2 regions of the Desulfovibrio sp. Fe33 genome follow, and region 1 is predicted to be linked to the other one. Evidence: riboswitches for the same ligand, from Rfam matches in the RefSeq annotation. Region 1 holds a riboswitch; the other holds the start of a gene.
What was found. Region 1 has a riboswitch for cobalamin ahead of PSN43_RS09875 (sirohydrochlorin cobaltochelatase). Riboswitches for the same ligand answer to the same signal wherever they lie in the genome.
Positions count from the first base shown of each region.

Region 2: linked by a shared signal. The riboswitch ahead of PSN43_RS04895 (ribonucleoside triphosphate reductase) and the one ahead of PSN43_RS09875 (sirohydrochlorin cobaltochelatase) in region 1 are both predicted to bind cobalamin.

Region 1 is NZ_JAQKGU010000006.1:116,287-127,359, reverse strand. Features, by position in the region: gene PSN43_RS09880 (chemotaxis protein CheA) at 1-1,426, shown strand, start outside; cobalamin riboswitch at 1,442-1,618, shown strand; gene PSN43_RS09875 (sirohydrochlorin cobaltochelatase) at 1,744-2,718, shown strand; gene PSN43_RS09870 (FecCD family ABC transporter permease) at 2,723-3,760, shown strand; gene PSN43_RS09865 (ABC transporter ATP-binding protein) at 3,753-4,535, shown strand; gene PSN43_RS09860 (ABC transporter substrate-binding protein) at 4,532-5,425, shown strand; gene cobI (precorrin-2 C(20)-methyltransferase) at 5,495-6,208, shown strand; gene PSN43_RS09850 (sirohydrochlorin cobaltochelatase) at 6,205-7,002, shown strand; gene PSN43_RS09845 (ASKHA domain-containing protein) at 7,163-8,710, shown strand; gene PSN43_RS09840 (small ribosomal subunit Rsm22 family protein) at 8,700-9,827, shown strand; gene lipB (lipoyl(octanoyl) transferase LipB) at 9,824-10,483, shown strand; gene lipA (lipoyl synthase) at 10,413-11,073, shown strand, end outside.
Region 2 is NZ_JAQKGU010000002.1:472,222-483,294, reverse strand. Features, by position in the region: gene PSN43_RS04935 (hypothetical protein) at 71-388, opposite strand; gene feoB (ferrous iron transport protein B) at 402-2,906, opposite strand; gene PSN43_RS04925 (FeoA family protein) at 2,906-3,127, opposite strand; gene PSN43_RS04920 (FeoA family protein) at 3,167-3,391, opposite strand; gene PSN43_RS04915 (Fur family transcriptional regulator) at 3,605-4,084, shown strand; gene PSN43_RS04910 (hypothetical protein) at 4,081-4,242, shown strand; gene PSN43_RS04905 (Fur family transcriptional regulator) at 4,305-4,742, opposite strand; gene PSN43_RS04900 (methylenetetrahydrofolate reductase) at 5,100-5,975, shown strand; cobalamin riboswitch at 6,039-6,215, shown strand; gene PSN43_RS04895 (ribonucleoside triphosphate reductase) at 6,381-8,444, shown strand; gene PSN43_RS04890 (hypothetical protein) at 8,463-8,678, shown strand; gene PSN43_RS04885 (FmdE family protein) at 8,910-9,986, shown strand; gene hpsH ((2S)-3-sulfopropanediol dehydratase activating enzyme) at 10,213-11,073, opposite strand, start outside.

The DNA.
Region 1 (11,073 bases):
CGGCCTGCTCGAAGGCAGCGGCGACGCCCTCGCCAAGATAAAAACCGCGCCGCCCTCTCCTGTCCGCGAAGAGACCGAGGAGGAAGCGGCCAAGGCGTTCGAGGAACCGCCCGCCGCCAAAGCTGAAATTCCCGAGGAAAAAGCCGAACCTGTCGGGAGCCCCGAAGAAAAGCCCTGCCCGGAAGCCGACGCCAGGCAGGACGCCCGGCACGCGCAGCAAGGCATCGCCTCCATCCGCGTCCCCACGGACCGCCTGGACCGGGTCATCGAGCTGGTGGGCAAGCTCATGGTCACCTACGCCGTCATCGCCCAAGGCGGGGCCGCCAACGTGGCCCAGGTGGCCTCCAGCCTGCGCGAGCTCGACAACGTCATCACCAAGCTCCAGCAGGAGGTCAACGCCATACGTCTGGTGCCGCTCAAGCAGATTTTCATGCCCATGCACCGGCTGGTCAAAAGCCTCTCCCAGAAAATCGGAAAGAAGCTCGATTTCGAGGTCCACGGCGACGATTTGGCCCTGGACAAGACCATTGTCGAGAGCCTCAACGAGCCGCTGGTCCACCTTCTGCGCAACGCCGTCGACCACGGCCTGGAAGACGTCGAGGGGCGCAAGGCCGCGGGCAAGCCCGAAACCGGGATCGTGACCCTGTCCGCCTGGCGCAAGGGCGACAACGCCTTCATCCGGGTAGGCGACGACGGACGCGGGCTTGATCCGGACCGCATCCTGTCCAAAGCCCTCGAAAAGGGGCTGGCCGATCCGGACAAGGAGTACTCGAACGAAGAGATACTCCGCTTCGTGCTCCAAAGCGGTTTTTCCACCGCAGAAAAAATCACCGACGTTTCCGGACGGGGCGTGGGCATGGACGCCGTCGTCAATGCCATCAAGGTCGCTCTGGACGGCGAAGTGGCCATCGAGAGCGAACTGGGCAAGGGCGCAGACTTCACCATCTCCATTCCCCTGGACAGATCGGCCAACGAGGGCATTGTTGACGCCCTGGTCTGCCGCGTCGGCGGAGACACCTTCATCATGCCCAGCCGCGACGTGGTGGAAATCTACATGCCCCGGCGCACCGACGTGGTGGAACTGCCCGACGGACGCGAGACCGTGGACGTGCGCGGCGAGATACACTCCCTGCTCCGGCTTGCCGACCTCCTGGAACTGACGCCGGAGATCGACAACATCGAGAGGGCCCAGGCCATCGTGGTCCGGGTCGGCGACTACAAGGGGGCCATTCTGGTGGACGAGGTCCTGCGCCAGCAACAGGTGGTCATCACCGGCTTCACCGTCCCGGTTGAGGAAATCTTCAACGTCCCCATTCTGGGCTATGGCATGATGGGCGAATCCGACGCCCTGGTCATCGACGCCGAAAAGATGATCCGCCAGTTTCAGGAACGTATCGCCGAAAACGCCCGGTCATCCTTGACATAAGCACTGCGGAAAGCATATTTCACTTCAAGTTCAGGTGTCCTCGGACTCAATAGGGAATCCCGTGAGAATCGGGAGCGGACCCGCCGCCGTGACGTCTCGCCGAACCGTTTCCATTCATGCCACTGGGGTCAACCTGGGAAGGCGGAAGCGGGAGGGACCAGCCGGAAGACCTGCCTGGAGCGATCACAAGGACTTGCCGCGGTGGTACGTGGGCTTGCCGCCGAGGTTTTGAAGGGATAATACGGGCTCTCTTCCTCTGAATTCGAAGAGGAAGGGGCTTTTTCTTTCCCTCCCCGCCCCCATTTTCGGAGAACATGATGACAGTTGTCAGAAACTTCGTCTTCTGCCTGTTCGCTCTGCTGTTGGCCGTTCCGGCCCAAGCCGGGCACCACGACGCACAACCCGTCAAACAGGCCATTGTCCTGGCCGCCTTCGGCACCTCTTACCCCGAAGCCGTCAAATCGATCCTGAACATCAAGGCCAAGGTCGAGAAGGCTCACCCCGGCGTCCCCGTGCGCCTGGCCTTCACCTCCAACATCATCCGCAATATCTGGCAGGGCCGCCAGAACGACGACGCCTGGAAAGCCGCTCATGCGGATATCCCCGCCGAAGTCCTCTACGTCAAGCACCCCCTGGCCACCATCGCCGATCTCCAGAACGACGGTTGCCGCGACATCACCGTGCAATCCCTGCACGTTTTCGCGGGCGAGGAATTCCACGATCTGATGACCCTGGTGGGCGGGCTCAAGTCCATCCGCACCCTCAAGGCCAAGAACATGCCCTTCGCACGGCTGTCCCTCGGCCGCCCGGCCCTCGGCCTGCCCGGCGAGGAATATCCGTACACCGAGGACATGGCCCGGGCCGCCAAGACCCTGAAGGCCGATGTGGACCACGCCCGCGAACTGAACGCCGCCCTGGTCTACATGGGCCACGGCAACGACTTCTTCTCGACCGGCATCTACGCGGAATTCCAGAAGGTGTTGCAGGCGGAATACGACTACCCCATCTTCATCGGCTGCGTGGAGGGATTCCCATCCTTTGACGACATGACCCCGCAGCTCGCCGCCTCCGGCAAGAAGGACGTCCTGCTCAAGCCGTTCATGATCGTGGCGGGCGACCATGCCTCCAACGACATGGCGGGCGAAGAGGACGACGCCTGGAAGGTCATGCTGACCAAGGCGGGCTACAAGGTCACCACCGACCTGCGCGGCCTCGGAATGCTCGACGGCTGGGCCGACATCTATGTGAACCACCTCAACGACGCCATGGCCCAGGGCCCGAGCGCCAAATAAACGCATGTTGAACGCCGCCTCCCGCACCTCCTTCCGCAACGGCCTGATCGTCGCCCTGCTCGCCATCCTGCTGGCCGGGCTGGCGCTGGCCGCCTGCGCCATGGGAGTCGTCGGCATCCCGCCGGGCGAAGTCCTGCGCGGCCTGCTCGACGGAATGCGGGGGGCGGCGGATTCCATGGACGGCATGGTGGCGGGCATCCTTTTCGACGTCCGGCTGCCGCGCATCCTGACCTGCGCCGCCGTGGGCTTCGGCCTGGCCGTTGCGGGCGCGGTCTTCCAGGGGCTCCTGCTCAACCCTCTGGCCGACCCGTTCACCCTCGGCGTCTCCTCGGGCGCGGCCTTCGGCGCCGCCCTGGCGCTTCTCCTGGGACTGTCCTTTTTCGGCTCCGCCACCCTGATGACGCTGGCCTTCGCGGGCGCGGCGCTCACCCTGGCCGCGGTCATCGCGCTGGCCGGACGCGACGGCGAACTGGCCCCCACGTCCCTCATTCTGGCGGGAGTCATCGTCTCGGCCACTCTTTCGGCGGGTATCAGCTTCATCAAATATCTGGCCGACGAACGGGTATCGGTCATCGTTTTCTGGCTCATGGGCAGCTTCGTGGGCCGCACCTGGGACGACGCGGCGCTGGCCGGCGCTGCCTCCCTGGGTGTTTTCGCGATCTGCCTCTACTTCGGACGCGACCTGAACGTCATGAGCCTGGGAGCGCGTTCGGCGCGGAGCCTGGGCGTGGACACCGGGCGCGTGCGGCTTATCCTGCTTGTCGCCGCGTCCCTGGCCAGCGCGGTCTGCGTGGCCGTGAGCGGCATCATCGGCTTCGTCGGCCTCATCGTGCCGCATCTCATGCGCATGATCGTCGGCCCGGACAACCGCTGGCTCCTGCCCGCCTCGGGCCTGGGCGGGGCGATTCTTCTCCTGCTGGCCGACACGGTCACCCGCGCGGCCCTGCCCCACGAGGTCCCCATCGGCGTGCTCACGGCCATCATCGGCGGACCGGTCTTCTGCTGGATATTCAGCCGCTCCAGGAGGCTTGCCCGTGGATAGCGCGGTCTTCGCCATCCAGGGCCTCGGCTTCGCCTACGATTCGGCCCCGGTCCTCCGCGCCCTTGATTTCGAGCTGGCTCCGGGGCTCCATGGAGTGGTCGGCCCCAACGGCTGCGGCAAATCCACCCTGCTCGGCATCCTGGCCGGACTCCTCGCCCCGACTTCGGGCGCGGCGCGGCTCAACGGAGAAGACATCGCGGCCTTTCCACCGGCCAGGCTGGCCCGGCTCTGCACGCTGGTCTCGCAGGACCAGACGCTCCGTTTTCCCTTTACCGTATATGAAACCGTGCTCATGGGGCGGCATCCGCATATCCCCCGCTTCAGCCGTCCCTCCGCCCGCGACATTGAACGCGTGGAGGAGGCGCTGACCGCCATGGACCTTCTGGGATTGCGCGACCGCGCCGTGGCCGACCTGTCCGGAGGCGAACGCCAGCGGACCGCCGTCGCGCGCGGCCTGGCGCAGGACACGCCCGCGCTGCTCCTGGACGAACCGACCTCGGCCATGGATATTCGCCACGCCATGTCGACCATGGAGACGCTGCAACGCCTGGCCGACACAGGCCGCACCGTGGTGGCCGTGCTTCACGACCTCAACCTGGCCGCCCGCCACTGCGACAGCATCCTCATGCTGGACAAAGGGGCAGTTCATGCCTATGGCAACGTGGCCCGGACACTCACCCCCGAAAATATCCATGCGGTCTTCGGCGTTCGCGCGGCCATTCTCCAAACCGACAACGGACCGCATATCGCCTTTATCCAAGGAAACAGACCTTGAAGCGCCTCCTTTTCACACTCCTTTTCGTCCTGCTTCTCTGCTCCACCGCCCGCGCCCGAACCATCACCGATGATTCAGGGCGGACCGTGACCTTCGACGCCCCGTTCACGCGGATCATCTCCCTGTACGGCGCACACACCGAAAACCTGTTCCACCTCGGACTGCGCGAGCAAATCATCGGCGTGTCCCCTGGCGAGGACTACCCCGCCGCGGCCATGGCCCTGCCGACCTTCAACGCCCGCGACGGCGTGGAGAAATTCCTTGCCGCCAAACCCGACCTCATCCTGATCCGGCCCATGCACATGCGCGCCTACGCGGGCCTGTGGAACGCGCTGACGCGTCACGGCGTCACCGTGGCCGCCCTGCAACCCGGTTCCATCGATGCCGTATACGACTACTGGCGGGCCCTGGGCAAACTTACGGGCCGCGAAATCCAGGCGGAGTACATGATCGAGGACTTCCGCGAGGGTGTGCGCCATGCGGAGGATCGGCTGTCCACCATTCCCATGAGCGAGCGGCCCGGCGTGTTCTTCGAGTCCATCCACCGCAAGATCGCCACCTTCTCGCCCGGCTCCATGCCGCTTTTCGTCCTGGAAAAGGCCGGAGGCGTCAACGTTGCGGCCGACGCCAAGCCGCGCCACGGCACCAACATCGCGGACTACGGCCTGGAACGGCTTCTCGCCAGGGGCGGCCGGATCGACGTCTACCTGGCCCAGCGCGGAACCATGAACGATGTTTCGGTGCAGGACATCGTCAACGGCCCTGCCGCATCGCGCATCAAGGCCGTTCTGACTCGCAACGTATTTCTGGTGGACGAGCACCTGGTCTCACGGCCCACCCTGCGCCTGCTCGAAGGCATCGACACCGTCTTCCGAATCCTTCATCCCTAGGCCCCAGTTGACCTTCACACGCAAAACAGACACAGTCGGCTACCGACAGAAACATAACGGATATTCATCGTGACCAAGAAAGGCACTCTCTACGGCATCGGGGTAGGTCCCGGCGATCCTGAACTGCTCACTCTCAAAGCCGTGCGCATCCTGGGCCAGGTGGACGTGATCTTCGCCGCCGCCTCCACCAAGAACGACTATTCCACGGCCTACGCCATCGCCAAGCCCCATCTCAAGAACGATGTGCGCATCGTGCAGCTCGGCTTCCCCATGACCAAGGACGAGGAAGCGCTCAAGGCTGCCTGGCGCAAGAACGCCGAGCTTGTGGCCGAGGTTCTGGACAAGGGCCTGGACGCCGCCTTTCTGACCCTGGGCGACCCCCTGACCTACTCCACCTACGGTTACCTCCAGCGCACCCTTCTGGACATGAACCCGAATTTGCAATTGCGCGCCGTTCCGGGCATCACCTCCTTCCATGCCGCCGCCGCGCGCATCGGCCTGGTCCTGTGCGAATCCAAGGAGTCCCTGCTCATCACCTCGGGCGTGGCCGACCCGGCCCGCCTGGAAGAGCAGCTCAACACCGCGGACAATGCCGTCATCCTCAAGGCGTACAAGAATTTCGAAGAAATCCGTGACCTGCTGAACAGGCTCCGCCTGGGCGACACCACGGTGCTCGTCTCCCGTCTCGGCATGGACGAGGAGTCCATCCTCATGGACATCAACGACGCCCCCAAGCAGCCGCACTATTTTTCGCTGGCCCTGGTCAAGAGGAAGAAGCCGTGATCCGCGCCGCCATCGTCCTGGCCGCCTTCGGCTCGCGCCACAAGAACGCCATGGCGTCGCTCGCGCACATCATGGAGCGCGTACGGGCCGCCTATCCGGACCTGCCCGTGCGCGTGGCCTACACCTCCAAGACCATCCGGGGGCACATGAAAAAGGCGGGAGAGACGGTGGACTCCGTGCCCACCGCCCTGAACAGGCTCCTTGACGAGGGCGTGACCCACGTCGCCGTCCAGTCCCTGCACCTTATCCCCGGCACGGAGTTCCACGAACTTCTTGGACTGGCCAACAAACTCATGCTCCGCGAGGACGGCTTCCGCCGGGTCGAGGTCGGCTTCCCCCTGGTAGCGGGAGAGGCGGGCATTGAGGAAGTCGCCGACGCGGTCCTGTCCATCGCCGAGCAGGGCAAGGGCGAGAACGACGCCGTGCTGTTCATGGGCCACGGTACCAAGCACGACGGCAACGTCTACTATGAAGCCCTGCACCGCGCCTTCCAGGAACGCGACCCGTCCGTGCATCTGGGAGCCATGGAGGCCGAACCCGGCATAGACGCGATCATCGAACGGTTCAAGCGGGACGGGGTCAGGAAGGCCCACCTCCTGCCCTTCCTTTTCGGCGCGGGCTGGCACGCCGCCCGCGACATGGTCGGCGGCGGGGAAACCAGTTGGAAGACCCGCCTCGAACGGGCGGGCATCGAATGTGAGGCCGTGCTCCGGGGCGCAGGCGAATACGACATCCTCGTCGACATCTGGCTCAGCCACCTTCATGACGCCGTGCAGCGCATGAGCCGCTGCTGACATCCGGCTCCGGCCCTTCCTTCCCTAGCCTTCCCCGGAACGATAAACGGAAAGCCGAGGCAGGACGGTCCTTCCCCGACGCAACCGCCGGGAGTCCCGCGTTCCCGCCGTTTACACGGCCCGGCCCATAGGCTAGTCTGCGCGGACCTACGGAGATGAAGTGAGCATACTGATACACACCCACGACGGCGGCCGATTCGCCCTGGAACCCAAGCCTGGCGATACCCTGGCCCGCACCATTTTCCTTTCCCGCCTTTGGCACGGCGTTCCGCTGTGTTCCGGCCTGGGCAAGTGCGGCCTGTGCCGTGTGCGCTACGTCAAAGACGCGCCCGAGCCGGGCCGCGACGAATTGAAGAAGCTCGGCCGGGACAAGCTCGCGCAAGGTTGGAGGCTCTCCTGCCTGCATCCGTCCGAGCCCTGCGAAATTGAGCTGCCCGCGCCGGTGCGCAGCCAGCGGGCGGTGCGCTCCCTCGGAGAAGGCTCCGGCGACTTCGCCCTGGCCGTGGACCTCGGCACCACCTCCATTCACTGGACCGCCCTGGCGGACGGAAAGCCCGTCGCCACGGGCCGGGAACTCAACCCGCAGATGGGCATGGGCTCCGAGGTGATGTCCAGGCTGGCCGCCGCTTCCACCGCCGAGGGACGATTCGTCCTCCGCGCACTGGTCGCCGACCGCATCGTCGAGCTGGCCGGGCTCGCCTCCCGCAACCTCGGCGGAAACTGTGTCGGGCTGTCCGTCTCCGGCAACCCTGCCATGACCTACATCCTGCTCGGCATGAAGCCGGACGGGCTGGCCACGGCGCCCTATGAGCTGACCTATTTCGGCGGCGATGAGCGGCGGATCGGCCCGGGACTGCCCCCGGCCTATATCCCGCCCCTGCTCGCGCCCTTCGTGGGCGCTGACCTGTCCGCCGGACTGACCGCCATCGAGTTCGGCAACGCGCCCAAATATCCCTTCCTCCTGGCCGACCTCGGCACCAACGGCGAATTCATCCTCGCCCTGTCGCCCGAGAAACGGCTCTGCGCCAGCGTGCCCATGGGCCCCGCGCTGGAAGGCGTAGGCCTCTCCTACGGCCGAACCGCCGGACCGGGGGCCATCACCGGCTTCACCCTGACGCCGAAGGGGCTCGACATCCGCTATTTCGACGACTCGAACGCGGAACGAACCGGCATGACCGGCACGGGCTACCTGTCCCTGGCCGCCATCCTGCGCGCCCACGGCGTGCTGGACGAAACCGGGCGGTTCGCCGAAGGTGCCACTCCACTGGCGGGCAAACTGGCCAAACAGGTTTCCTCCGAGGAAGGGGAGCCTGTCTTCGCCATCAATGCGGAGGTCCGTTTCCCGGCCTCCGACGTGGAAGAAATTCTCAAGGTCAAGGCGGCCTTCAACCTGGCCGTGTCCGCCCTGCTCAAGGCCGCAGGCATCGGCCCTGGCGGACTCGGCGAAATCCACCTGGCGGGCGCGCTGGGAGAGCACGTCTCCCCGGCGGACCTGGAAACCCTGGGATTCCTCCCCCCCGGCTGCGCGGCCCGGACCGTCAAGGCGGGCAATACGTCGCTTCGCGGCACGGAACTGTTTTTAACCGACCCCGCGGCGCGGACCTTTGCCGAGTCCCTGTCCCGCGGACTGACCCGGGTGGACCTGACCGGAGATGCCGATTTCGGCAACCAATTCATCCAAAGGATGCGTTTCAGCTATGTCGATTGACGGCCTGTTCCCCAACCTGACCGAAGAAAACGCCGGGCAGCTCGCCCGGTTCGAAGATATCCTCAAACTCGTGTGGCCCCTCAAGGGCAAACACCGCGACCAATTGAAGTACGACATCCGTGACATGTCGCGCAGCCTGACCAATGAACGGTCCACCCGGCGCAAGGAGTACATGACGGACGCCAAGTTCCTGTCGCCGTATCTCTACTATTTCCTGCCTTGGAACCTCTTCCGCCTGTCCCGGCTCTTCTCCGGCCTGGAGATGGACATCCCGGAAAACGGGCACGTGGCGGACCTCGGCTCCGGCCCCCTGACCACGGTGCTCGCCCTGTGGATGGCCCGCCCCCACCTGCGCGACCGGCGGCTCGACTTTACCTGCCTGGACATCGCTCCCAAGACCATGAACACGGGCGTGAAGCTCTTCCAGGCTCTGGCGGGAAAAGACTCGCCCTGGCGCATCAAGACCGTAAAGGCCGGATTCCTGGACCACATCCGCGAGAAGGCCGATCTCATCATGGCCGCCAACGCCTTCAACGAGCTGGACTGGTCCGGCCGCACCACCCGGCCCCAGGCCGAGAAACTGGCAGCGCACCTGGTGGGCGCCACCAAGGAGACCGGGCGCATCCTCATTGTCGAGACCGGTGTTCGCCTGAGCGGCCGGATCATCAGTGAAATGCGCGCCCAATTGCTGGAGAAAGGATACAAGCCCATCGCGCCATGCACTCACGCCCTGGACTGTCCGATGCCCGCACTGGGCCAGGGAGCCCCGTGGTGCCACTTCAACTTCTCCACCAAAGGCGCGCCCGAATGGCTGAACGCCATCTCCGGGGAGGCCTCCCTGACCAAGGACAACGCGAGCCTCAACTTCCTCTATCTTTCGCCCGGCGGCGCGCCCGAACGGGGGATGGTCCGGGCCATCTCCGAACCGTTCAAGCTCCACGGCGGCAAGGGGCAGTATGCCTGTTCCGACCGGGGGCTGACGCTCATCGATTACCCGGCTGGCACGCGCCCGCTCTTTCCGGGCCAGGCTTTCGCACCCGAGTGGCCCGCCAACCGGAAGATCGACCTCAAGTCCAAAGCGTTCATCCTTCCCTACAAGTCCCGGGGGGGCAAATGAGGATCGCCGACCTCGGGCTCATCGGCTACAAGGAGGCCGAGGCTCTGCAATTGAAGGCCCTGGACGCGGTGACCAGCGGTGAACAGGAAAACACCCTGTTTCTGCTGGAGCACCCCAAGGTCATCACCTTGGGCCGCCAGGGCGGCGCGGAGAACCTGCTTCTCGACCCGGCGAGGCTCGCGGAGCACGGCATCGAGCTGGTCCAGACCACGCGCGGCGGGAACATCACCTGCCACTTTCCCGGCCAGTTGGTGGCCTACCCCATCTGGCGCGTGGAAAAGCGTCCCGGCGGAATGCGCAAGTTCTTTCACGACATGGAGCAGGCCGTCATGGACACCTGCGCCCGTTTCGGCGTCGCGACCATCCGGCGGCCCAAGCATCCCGGCGTCTGGGTGGACGAAACGCGTAAAATATGTTCCATGGGCATCGGCGTGCGCCGCTGGGTCACCTATCATGGCCTGGCCCTGAACGTGGCCCGCGACACAAGCCTGTTCAACGCCATTACCCTGTGCGGCATCCAAGGCGCGGTGCCCACCTCCCTGTCCGCCGAAGCCGGGCGGGACATATGCATGGAGGAGGTCAAGCATGTCTTTGAAAACGCCTTCGCAAAAACCTTTGCGGATTCCGCCGTGGCTGCGGATCAAGCTGCCCTGTAACGAAAATTTCTCCAACACCTCGGACCTTATCGGCGACCTGCGGCTCAACACGGTCTGCCAGTCCGCCAAGTGTCCGAACAAGTGGGAGTGCTTCTCCAAGAATGTGGCCACGTTCTTGATTATGGGAGCCATCTGCACGCGCAACTGCGCGTTCTGCAACATAACCTCCGGCGACCTGGACCCCCTGGACCAGACAGAACCCGGCCGTGTGGCCGAGGCCGCCCGCCGACTCGCGCTGAAGCATGTGGTCGTCACCTCGGTCACCCGCGACGACCTTCCCGACGGCGGAGCCGCCCACTTCGCAGCGACCATCCGGGCCGTGCGAGAAGCCATGCCCGGCTGCACCGTGGAAGTGCTCATTCCGGACTTCCAGGGCGACGAGGCAGCTCTCGCCGCCGTGCTCGACGCCCGGCCCAACGTGCTCAACCACAACCTTGAGACCGTGCCCGGCCTGTACAGCGACATACGGCCCCAGGCGGACTACCGCCAGTCCCTGGACCTGCTGCGCAACGCCAAGCGCATGGCCCCGGCCATTCCCACAAAATCCGGCATCATGGTCGGGCTGGGCGAAACCGACGAGCAGATCATGA
Region 2 (11,073 bases), on a different contig from region 1:
TTGACTCTTATTCTCATTAATCGGCTTTAAAAAGCGCAGACGAACACGATGCCCGCCTGCGCAGCATTTCCTATTCCACGATGTCGGCGCCGTTGATCTGGACCTTATGGCCCTCACCGGCGTCGAACATGACCGAGTACGCGCTCTCCGGCTTCTTGAAGGTGCACTCGCTGTCTTCATTCATCTTGGTCTCCAGGACGCTTTTGCCGTCGCCGTCGGTAACGTGGATGTTCACGCCGGCAGCGGACGAGCCGTCGGAGAATCCACCCTCGCAGGTGACGGTCCCGTCACCGTTGTCGAAGCAGCTCATGAGCGGGCTGTGGGCGAAGGCCTGTCCGGAAAAGGCCACCATGGCGGCCAGGGTCAATGCGATCATCAGTTTTTTCATTATATACTCCTCCTTAAGAGCAATTTTCCTTGCACGATGCGTTGATGAGAGGGGCCACTTCCTTTTCCTCGGGAGTGGGAATCAGGGCCATGACCAGGGTCGCGGCCACGCACAGGCCGTAGAAGGCCCACATGGTCTGGAACCCGCTCAACCCCAAGGCCTTGCCGCCGGTAAAGACCAGGCTGGCCACGAACAGGCCGAGCAAGGTCTGATAGGCGATGGAGAAGAGCATCCATTTGGTGGAATTCGACTGGTGGCGAACCATGATCGAAGTAGGCACGCAGGGCGGATACAGGGCCATGAAGAGCATCAGCGCCAGGGCGTGGAGGGCCGTGAACCCGGCCTCGCCCGCTTTCATGGATTCCTGCACTGTCTGGCCGCCGTCGATGCCGTAGATGGAGCCGAGGGTGGCCGCGGAGTTCTCCTTGGCCGCAAAGGCCGAGAGCAGCGCGATGTTGATGCGCCAGTTGAACCCGGCCCACTGGGTGACGGGTTCAAGCGCCCTCCCCATGATGCCGAGGAAGCTGGTCTCGAACCGTTCGGCGCGGGCCTCGCGGCGCACCGTCTTGCGCACCCGGTCGACCTTCTTGAGCGCCTTGTTCAGGGCTTTGCCGTCCTTGCCCACGCGTTTGACCACGGCGTAGTAGACGGGATTTTCGGCCTCGAACCGCCCGTTGACGACATCGGATTCCGCTTGATCCGTTATGCCCTGCTTGGCGCGTTTGAGGGATTCGTCGAAGAGGATGATGGGCAGCACGTCGCCCGCTGCGATCCGCCCCTGGTATCCGGTCTTGCCCACCTCGGCCATGAAGGCGCTCACGGCCTCGTCTTCCTGCGACTGATAGTATGCGCGGCGGCTTTCGGTCAGGCCGGGATAGTTGATGAGCGCGAAGACCACCACGGCCACGGCCGCGACCACGGTGACGATCTTCTTGAGGAAGAGCCAGACGCGCTCGAAGGCCCGACGCAGCACGCCGGTGACGGTGGGCAGATGATACGGGGGCATCTCCATGATGAACGGCGCGCTCGGCTGCTTCTTGAGCACGGTCATGGTCAGCAGCTTGGCCACGGGCAGGGCCATGAACAACGTCACCGTGGCGATGAAGAACATGGCCAAGCCGCCGGTATCCGCGAAGTACGCGCCTATGAGAATGAGATACAGCGGCACCTTGGCCAGGCAGTTCATCATGGGCACGATCATGATCGTGGCCAGGCGCGCCCTCTCGTCCGGGATGGCCTTGGTGGCCATGACGCCGGGGATGGCGCAGCCGCCCACGTACACGCCGCCGAGAATCATGGGCAGCGTGGATTGGCCGTGCAGCCCGAAGCGGCGGAAGAGCCGGTCGAGGATGAAGGCCATGCGCGGCATGTACCCGCTGTCCTCCAGGACGGCGATGAGGGCGAACAGCAGCAGGAAGATGGGCAGATAATTGAGGATGGCCGTGGTGGATTTGACCACCCACAGGCCCAGCGCGCGCAGGAGCGGATCGTCGATGAACCCGGCCGCGGGCAGGACGTCCGCCGCGAAGTTCTCCACCGCGCCCCACAGGGGCCAGACCTGAAGGGCCAGCCAGTTCCCGAAGACAATGGCCACCTGATAGAGGACCATGAGAATGGCCACCAGAATGAGCGGTCCGAGAAAACGGTTGCAGACATACCTGTCCGCGAGGTCGGACATGGACCGCCTGCCGTCGGCCGGGATGGACACGGTTTCACCGGCTATGCGGGCGCACAGGCCATGCCGGGTGAAGGCGACATGCCGCTCTGCGGCGTTGGCGCTCTCCTCGCGGAACCGGTCCCGGCAAGCGCCGACCAGCGCCATGACCCGTTCGGCGTCGGGATGCGTGTGGGCGAGCATCTCCGCCGCCCCTTCGTCGTTCTCCAGCAGCTTGATGGCGAACCAACGGACCGGGTAGCGAATGCTGAGCACCGAATCGGCGCGCAACATTTCTTCCAGCTCGACGATATACGGCTCCATGGGCCCGTAGTCGATGCGAAAACCATTCTCGCGCGACGGTGCGGCGGCCAGGGACTCGACCGCTTCCCGCAAGGCCTCCCGCCCTTCCCCCTTCTTGGCTTTGGTGGGGACCACCGGGACACCGAGAATCTCCTGCAACCTGTCGACGTAGATCGTCTGTCCGCGCCGTTCGGCCACATCCATCATATTGAGATTGAGGATGACGGGAGCCTCCATCTCCAGCAACTGAACGAGGAGATACAGGTTTCGTTTGAGATTCGAGGCGTCGGCCACGTCTATGACCACGTCCGGATTGTCCCCGAGCAGGAAATCGCGGGCCACGCGCTCCTCAAGGGAATACGACGTCAGGCTGTAGGTGCCCGGAAGGTCCACCAGCTCCACACGGCCGCCTCCGGCAGTATAGACGCCGGTCTTCTTCTCCACGGTCACGCCGGGGTAATTGGCGACATGCTGCCGCGCCCCGGTGAGCAGGTTGAAGACCGTCGATTTACCGCAATTGGGCTGCCCCGACAGGGCGACCAGCAAATTCCGCGATCCCATTACAGCTTTACCTCGATATGCTTGGCCTCGCTGTGCCGTATGGAGACATGGTAGCCGTCGAGCCTCAGCTCCACGGGGTCCACCAGCGGCGCGTTGCGGACTATTTCGATCCGCGCGCCGGGATAGAACCCCAGATCCATCAACCGCTGTCCGAGCGAGCCGTCCGCCGTCAGGTCGGCCATGGTGCAGGCCGTCCCGGGCGTGAGTTCATCCAATGTCATGATTGCCCTCCATGATACGGTGGTTGCGGCGGCGCGCCCTCAGGCGACGACCACCTTCTCGGCAATGCCCCGCTCCACCATGACGCGGCTCTGGCCCACGCTCACGAGCATGGGGCCGAACCCGTTGCTGAGCACGTCGACCTCCACACCGGGGATGATCCCCAGCGACTCCAGCCTGGTTCTCGCCCTGACTCCGGCGTCAACGGCGACGATCAAGGCGATTTCCCCTTCCGCCAAAGACTTGAGCGTTCTGCCTGCTGCCATCTTTCCACCTCTTTTGTGCAACCAGAGGTTGCAATTGATAATGAATTTCGGTATCAGTGATATGCCTTGAGACGATCATGGTCAACAAAAACAACATGTTGAAACATCGTCTCAATAAGCCGCCGCCAAATGCGGCTTTAGGCCAGTCAATTGAGACTGAAAGTCAATTGCACAACAAAACATGTCCGTTTCAGCGGACAGCGAACAGGAAAAATGCAGGAAGCGCTCAACTCGTTCAAAAAATACCTGACACTCAACAACCTCAAGCTGACCAGGCAAAGGTTGTTGATTTTCCGGTATTTCATGAGCGACATAGGACAGTTGAACCCCGAAGGGCTGCTCAAGGGGGTGCAGGGACTGGACAAGACCATCAGCCGGTCCACCGTGTACCGGACGGTCAAGCACCTCCACAACGCGGGCATTGCGCGGTGCATCCACCGCAGCGACGGCGTTACCTGCTACGAACCCATGGGAGACCAGTCATGCAGGATGATCTGCGAACGGTGCGGCAAGACCGTTCCGGTCCGGAATCCCTATCTAGAATGCCTGCAACAGGAGACGGCCCGCCAGCAGGGGTTCACCCTCTTCCGCTACCAGAACACCCTCTACGGACTGTGCCCGGACTGTGCCGAAAGCATGGGGCAAGCGGCGGGTCCGGAAACAAACAACGAAAACCGGAGGTTGAAGAAATGACCTACAGACGAGGAATCAACAGCAAGTACGGAGCAAAGAATTTCCTGCAACGCGGACTGCGGTCCATGTTCCCCAACTACGAGGGGGACGGCGGGGAAAACTCCGGGACGGTCCCGGTGGACACGGAAAAGGACAGAAAACGCGACAGGGAAAGATAGGCCGGAAGAAAGGGCCCCGAAGGCTTTAGCTTTCGGGGCCCTTTCTTCCGGGACGGGCGGGGCTACTCGCCGGATGCGCAGTCCGGGCACAGGCCGTAGAGATACATCCTGTGACGGCTCAAGGTGAAGCCGTGCGCCCTGGCCACCTCTTCCTGCCGTTCCTCGATGACCGGATCGAAAATCTCCACCTTCCGCTTGCATTTGAGACAGATGAGGTGGTCGTGATGCGAGCGTCCGTAGGCGCGTTCGTACAGAACGCCGCCGTCCGGGCTCTCGATGGTGTCGGCGAGCCCGGACTCGATGAGCAATTTCAGAGTGCGGTACACGGTGGCCTGCCCGATTTCCGGCGACTTCGCCCGGACAAGCTCGCACAGGCGGTCCGCGGGAATATGCCCTCCCGTTTCCAGGAAGGTCTGGACAATGGCCATGCGCTGCGGGGTCATGCTCAACCCCGCCTCTCCAAGATAGTTTTGAAAAACCTGTTCAGCGGATATCGACATAAGCAATAACGAAACTCATTTTCATTTTCAATGCAAGCCTAAAATCCGGCCCTAGGCAAAAAAAATGCGATCGACCGGCGACGGTGCAGCCCGATCCCCATCTCCGCGCCCCAGCCCTTCCCTCGTATTATGCCGATTCCCCCGCTCCACCATACCGGAATCGAAATGCAAACAGAGGCTTGCCAAGGCGGTCGTCTTTGTATATCAATGAATCTTGATATATTGATATTCAGACAGACAAGAAGCCGGACAAGGAGACGGAAACCCGTCCCGCCCAAGCCGCCGGAGACATGCGGAGCACATCAACCCTCAACCGGGCCGGAGACGCACCTCCCCCACCATGGACAAGGATACGCAATGAAGATCATCGACCGCATACGGAACACGGACCGCTTTCTCTCCCTCGAATTCTTCCCTCCCAAGGAACGGGAGCAATGGCCGCGTTTCTTCGGCCAGGTGGACCGGCTGGCCGGACTCGATCCCCTGTTCGTCTCGGTCACCTATGGAGCCGGGGGCACGTTCCAGGACAACACGCTTGAAATCGCCGCGGACGTGCACCGCCGTTTCGGCCTTGAGACCATGGCGCACCTGACCTGCGTCGGGGCGAAGAAAAAAGGCATAGCCGAATACCTCGATCGGCTGCGTGACGCGGGCATCAACAACATCCTGGCCCTGCGCGGCGACATGCCGGGCGGCGGCGGAACCGATGTTTGGAAAGAGTTCCGCCACGCCTCGAACCTGGTCGAATTCGTCAAGGAGGGATGGCCGGAAATCGGCGTGGCCACGGCGTGCTACCCCGACGCCCATCCGGAGTCCCCGTCCATCGACGACGACCTGCGCTGGACCTGCCACAAGTTCAACGCGGGATCGGACTTCGCCGTGACCCAGTTGTTTTTCGACGTGCGCCGGTACCGCGACCTGGTCCGCAGGCTGGAATCCAGGGGCATCCGCAACCCGATCGTTCCCGGCGTGCTGCCGGTGTTGAACATGCAGTCCCTCAACCGTATCCTCGCCCTGTGCGGGGCGAACATTCCGCTCAAGCTCTATCTCGAATTGCAGGAAGCCAACGAGAGCGGCGGAGACAAGGCCGTGCGCCGCAAGGGAATCGAAATCGCCCGGCGGCAGATCAAGGAGCTGCTGGAGCTTGGTGCCCCAGGCATTCATTTGTATTCATTGAATAATGCCGACGTATGCCTGGACATCCTGACGGATCTTCCGGAGCTCGATGGCTGACGCGGGACCGCAGCCCCGGCGAATACGGCCTTGCGCTTCGTCGGGGCTTCGGCTAGTTTCTTTCCTTCAAGATGTCCTTCAGGTGGCCCTCGCGCCATAACAGGGAATCCGGTGTGAAGCCGGAGCGGTCCCGCCGCTGTGATCCCCTAAGAAGGCCCGGTCCAACAAGCCACTGCCGAGAGGCGGGAAGGCGGCCCGGGCGGGGAGAGCCAGAAGACCTGCCTGAAGCGTTTCCTGCCGGATACGGTTCGCGGAAACCGTATGTGGACAAGAAAGTTTTCACCCGACAACCGTCGCCGGGTGCGCGGTTCCGCCGCGACACCATTCATCGGCGGCAGATGCAGGCGGTTTCACCGCAGCGCAGCCGTGCCGCGCGTTTTTCCGCGTCGCCTGCAAGAGACATACATGCCCAGCAAAATCCTCAAACGAGACGGATGCATCGAGACCTGGTCCACCAAACGGATCGGGGCCGCCATATTCAAGGCCCTTCAGGGGAGCGGCATCAAGGACCCGCTGCTCGCCGACCGGCTCGCCGGAAAGGTCGAAAAGAAACTCAAGGACGTGGACATTCCCGAACAGGAACAGGTTCAGGACATGGTCCAGGAAGTCCTCATGGAGGCGCGCCTGTACAAGGTGGCCGAGCGGTACATCATCTACCGCGAAAAACGGCGCGAACTGCGCTCCCAGAACGAGGCGTTCCTGGACATCGCCGGAGTGACCGACAGCTATCTGGAGAACCTCGACTGGCGGGTCAACGAGAACTCGAACATGACCCACTCCTTCCAGGGGCTCATCCTGCACATGGCTGGCTCCGTCCAGGCCCGCTACATGCTTGAAAAGTATCCGGAGGAAGTGCGCCTGGCGCACACCCACGGCTATTTCCATATCCACGACCTCTCCTTCGGCCTGGCCGGATACTGCTCCGGCTGGTCCCTGCGCGACCTCCTGCTCGAAGGATTCAACCTGCGCGACCGCTGCTCGTCCACTCCGGCCAAGCACTTCGACGCGGCCTGCGGCCAAATGGTCAACTTCCTCGGCACGCTCCAGAACGAATGGGCCGGAGCGCAGGCGTTCAACAACGTCGACACCTATCTCGCCCCGTTCATCCGCAACGACGGCCTGGACTATCATGACGTCAAGCAGCAGATCCAGAAGCTGCTCCACAACCTCAACGCCACTTCGCGCTGGGGCGGACAGTCGCCGTTCACCAACTTCACCTTCGACTTCGTGCCGCCCTCGCACATCGCCAAGGAAGCGGTCATCATCGGCGGCAAGCTGCAGGACTCCACCTACGGCGAATACGCCGAGGAAATGGCCATGATAAACCGGGCGTTCCTGGAGGTCATGCTCGAAGGCGACGCGGACGGCCGCATCTTCTCCTTCCCCATCCCCACGTACAACGTGACCAAGGACTTCCCCTGGGATTCCGAGGAAGGCAAGCTGCTGCTCAAGATGACCGCCAAATACGGCGCGCCCTACTTCCAGAACTTCATCAATTCGGACCTCAATCCCGAGGACGTGCGCTCCATGTGCTGCCGACTGCAAATGGACCTGCGCGAAATCCGCAAGAAGACCGGCGGCCTGTTCGGCGCGGGCGACCTGACCGGCTCCGTGGGCGTGGTCACCCTGAACCTGCCCAAGCTGGCCTACCTGGCCCACAACGAAGAGGACTTCATGGACCTGGTCACCGAGTACGCCCGACTGGCCTCGGAATCCCTGGAGTTCAAGCGCAAGGTGGTCCAGAAGAATCTGGACGCGGGCATGTTCCCGTTCTCCCGGCGCTACCTCAAGAACGGATTCAAGGGCCACTTCTCGACCATCGGTCTCATCGGCGGACACGAGGCGTGCATGAACCTGCTCGGCAAGGGCCTGGAAACCCGGTCCGGGTCCCAGCTCATGCAGCGGACGCTCCAGCTCCTGCGCCGGCTGGTTGTCGAATTCCAGGAAGAGACCGGCAATCTGTACAACCTTGAGGCCACCCCCGGCGAGGGTACCTGCTACCGGCTGGCCAAGATCGACCGCGAGCTCTACTCCGATATCTATACCTCCGGCGACGAGACCCCGTACTACACCAACTCCACCCTGCTGCCCGTGGGCATCAGCTCCGACGTCTTCTTCGCCCTGGAGCACCAGAACGGGTTGCAGACCCTGTACAACGGCGGCACGGTCTTCCACACCTTCCTGGGCGAGGCTGCCCCGAACGAGGAGAGCGTGAAGAACTTCCTGCTCAAGGCCATGAGCAAGACCAAGATCCCGTATATCTCGGTCACGCCGACCTTCTCCGTCTGCGAGGACCACGGCTACCTCTACGGCGAGCACTTCCACTGCCCGACCTGCGACAAGGAAACCGAGGTCTACACACGCGTGGTCGGCTACTACCGTCCCGTGGGCCGCTGGAACAAGGGCAAACAGGAAGAGTACAAGGACCGCATCGAATACTCCCAGAAAACCTTCTGCCAGCCCGCCTAAGGGGGCCACGGGTCATCAATGATACTCGACGCCAACCAGCTCGCCTCCATCAGGCAGCACAACGACGAGCAACTGCGACGGGGAAACCGCGCCCAGCACGGGTACCCCGCCCAGACCGTGCAGGACCTCCTGCACACCATTGAGGCCCTCCGGAAGGAAAAAAAGAAGTGGAAGAAGCTGGCCCAGGACCGTGGCAAGGCGCTCAAGACCATCAGCGACATCGCGTCCGGCTAGCGCATGGGGCCGCCCGGCCCCTCCCCTGCCGTCACCCCGGCTTCTCACCGCACGCAAACAAGGCCCGGAAGGATATCCTTCCGGGCCTCTTTTTCACCCAGCCACGGTGCCCCTCCATTCGCCTCTCAAATGCACAACGTCGCATCTGTTCACAATTTCTTCTTGCTACGTTTTTTTAAAAGTTATACATCTCTCGCATACTAACTTTTTAAAAATATGGTTGTTAGAGGTATGAAAAAAATCAATTCGATCTTCGCGACGTCGTTCATCCTGCTTCTGCTGACATCCTCCCCGACCCTGGCCGCCCAGCTCGGCCTTGAATGGACTCCGCGCATGGAAGCGGCCGACACTGCCCTGAAAAACGCCATGGAGACCCTTGCGGTCCAACCGGACGCGCCGGGGTTCATGGTCCTGACCAATGCGGGCTATGGACAGGCGGACGGAGCCTCGACCGAGCCGTTCCTGGACGTGATCGCGCAGGCGACCGGCAGGACGCCAGGCACCCGGACCCTGCTCCAGGTGAACACCTCTTGCGCCGAACCTCTCTGGTTCTCCGTTTTCCGCAAGGACACCATGTCCGCCGTGTTCATCAAGCTGGGCAAAGACGGATTTCTCAGCCAGCAGCTCAATCTGGCCCCGGACTCCCTGTTCCGGCCTGAAGGATGGGCCGGGACGGGCAAGGGACTGATCGGCAGCAGGCTGTTCTCGGTCGCTTCCATCTCCTTGGCCTGGTCGGCGGACGCCCCGTGGCCCATGCTCAAGGGCGCGGAGCTGCACGACCACTTCTGCCCCGGCCTGAACGCCGGATTCATCGCCAAGGCGTATCTCGACCGGAATCTGCCGCTCGGTCCCGGCGACGCCTATGTCTTCGTGGGCGCACCGCCCATCTGCGCCATGGACGCCCTGCAATCCGCCTTCGGAGCGACCATGGGCAAGCACGGCTCCTATTCCATGCAAGTCCCGGACAAGGCCGCGAAGTTGGCCGCTGACGGCGTGGCCCCGGTGCTTATCGCCATGCGCGTGAACAAAAAGAAGGACGTCTGCGAGGGGGTGTTCCTGGGTTTCGACTGGGCCAAATCCGAATCCTTCACCGGCGTGACGAACGCGGACCGCTCCCCTTCCGGCGGCAAGAGCAACCCGCTCTTCTACATCTCCCGCGTCAAGATGTCCTGGAAGCTGGCCCAGATGGACATGAACGACAAACTGAATTGCATCAAGGACCTCGGCCGCTTTGACGGCCCCGCCGCCCTGGCCGCCAAGGTCACTGCGGCTGGCGCCGACCCATATGCGGCGGCCTTGGCCCGATAACCTCCCGCACCTACGCGCCGCCTCACCGGACCTCGGCGGCCGCCCCCCGAATCGGGCCGACACCTCCACCCGATTCAACAAGAAAGGCTTGGAAGGATATCCTTCCAAGCCTTTCATGCGTCCGGCGCAAAATACCGCCGTCCGTTCAGGAGAAACCGTAATGATGTGGAAGCGCCCGGCTAGGGGGACCGGGCGCTTCCTTAACCTCGGGAGGAGGTCTGGTTCGCTAATCGTTGTATTCGTCGACCAGTTTCTTGAGCCGCGCGAAAACCGCGGGATCAAGCTTGAGATCGACGGGCAGCGGGTACTCGCGGCCGGTGTTTTCATATTTCGGCTGACCCATCCGGTGGTATTCGAGAATTTCGTATTCCACCTTGTCTCCGGGAAGGGTCTTGAGAAACTCGATGACCGCGGCGATGTCTTCCTCGGTGTCGTTGAAGCCCGGAATGACAGGGGTCCGCACGCGGATTTTCAGGGTCGGATAGTCCTCTCGAATGTGCCGGAGGTTCCGCAGGATGCGCTCGTTGGGCTGGGAGGTGAACGCCTTGTGTTTCTCGGAATTCATCGATTTGACGTCGAACATCAGCGTGTTGACGTACTGGAGCGCTTCCTTGAAATCTTCATAACGCGCCGCGCCGCAGGACTCGACAGCGGTGTTCAGGTGGCGGTTGCGCGCCTCGCGCAGCAGGGCCGTGGCGAATTCGGGCTGCTGGAACGGCTCGCCGCCGGACAAGGTCAGTCCGCCGCCGGAGCGCGCATAGAACATCTCGTCCTCTTCCACGCGCTTGAGCGCCTTGTCCACGGTCGTTTCTTCGCCGTAGGTAATCAGCGCCCCGGCCGGACAGGCCTCGGTGCAATGCAGGCAGCCGGTGCAGATGTCGCGATCGATGTCGATCTTGCCGTCCTCGCCTTCCGTGATGGCGCAGGCACCGCAGACCTCGGTGCAGCGGACGCATTTTTCAAGGCCCAGACACTTGTTCCGGTTGTAGGCGAGCTCCGGTTGCGGCAGCTGGGATTCGGGATTGCTGCACCACTTGCAGCGAAGGGGACACCCCTTGAGGAAGACGATGGTGCGGATACCGGGACC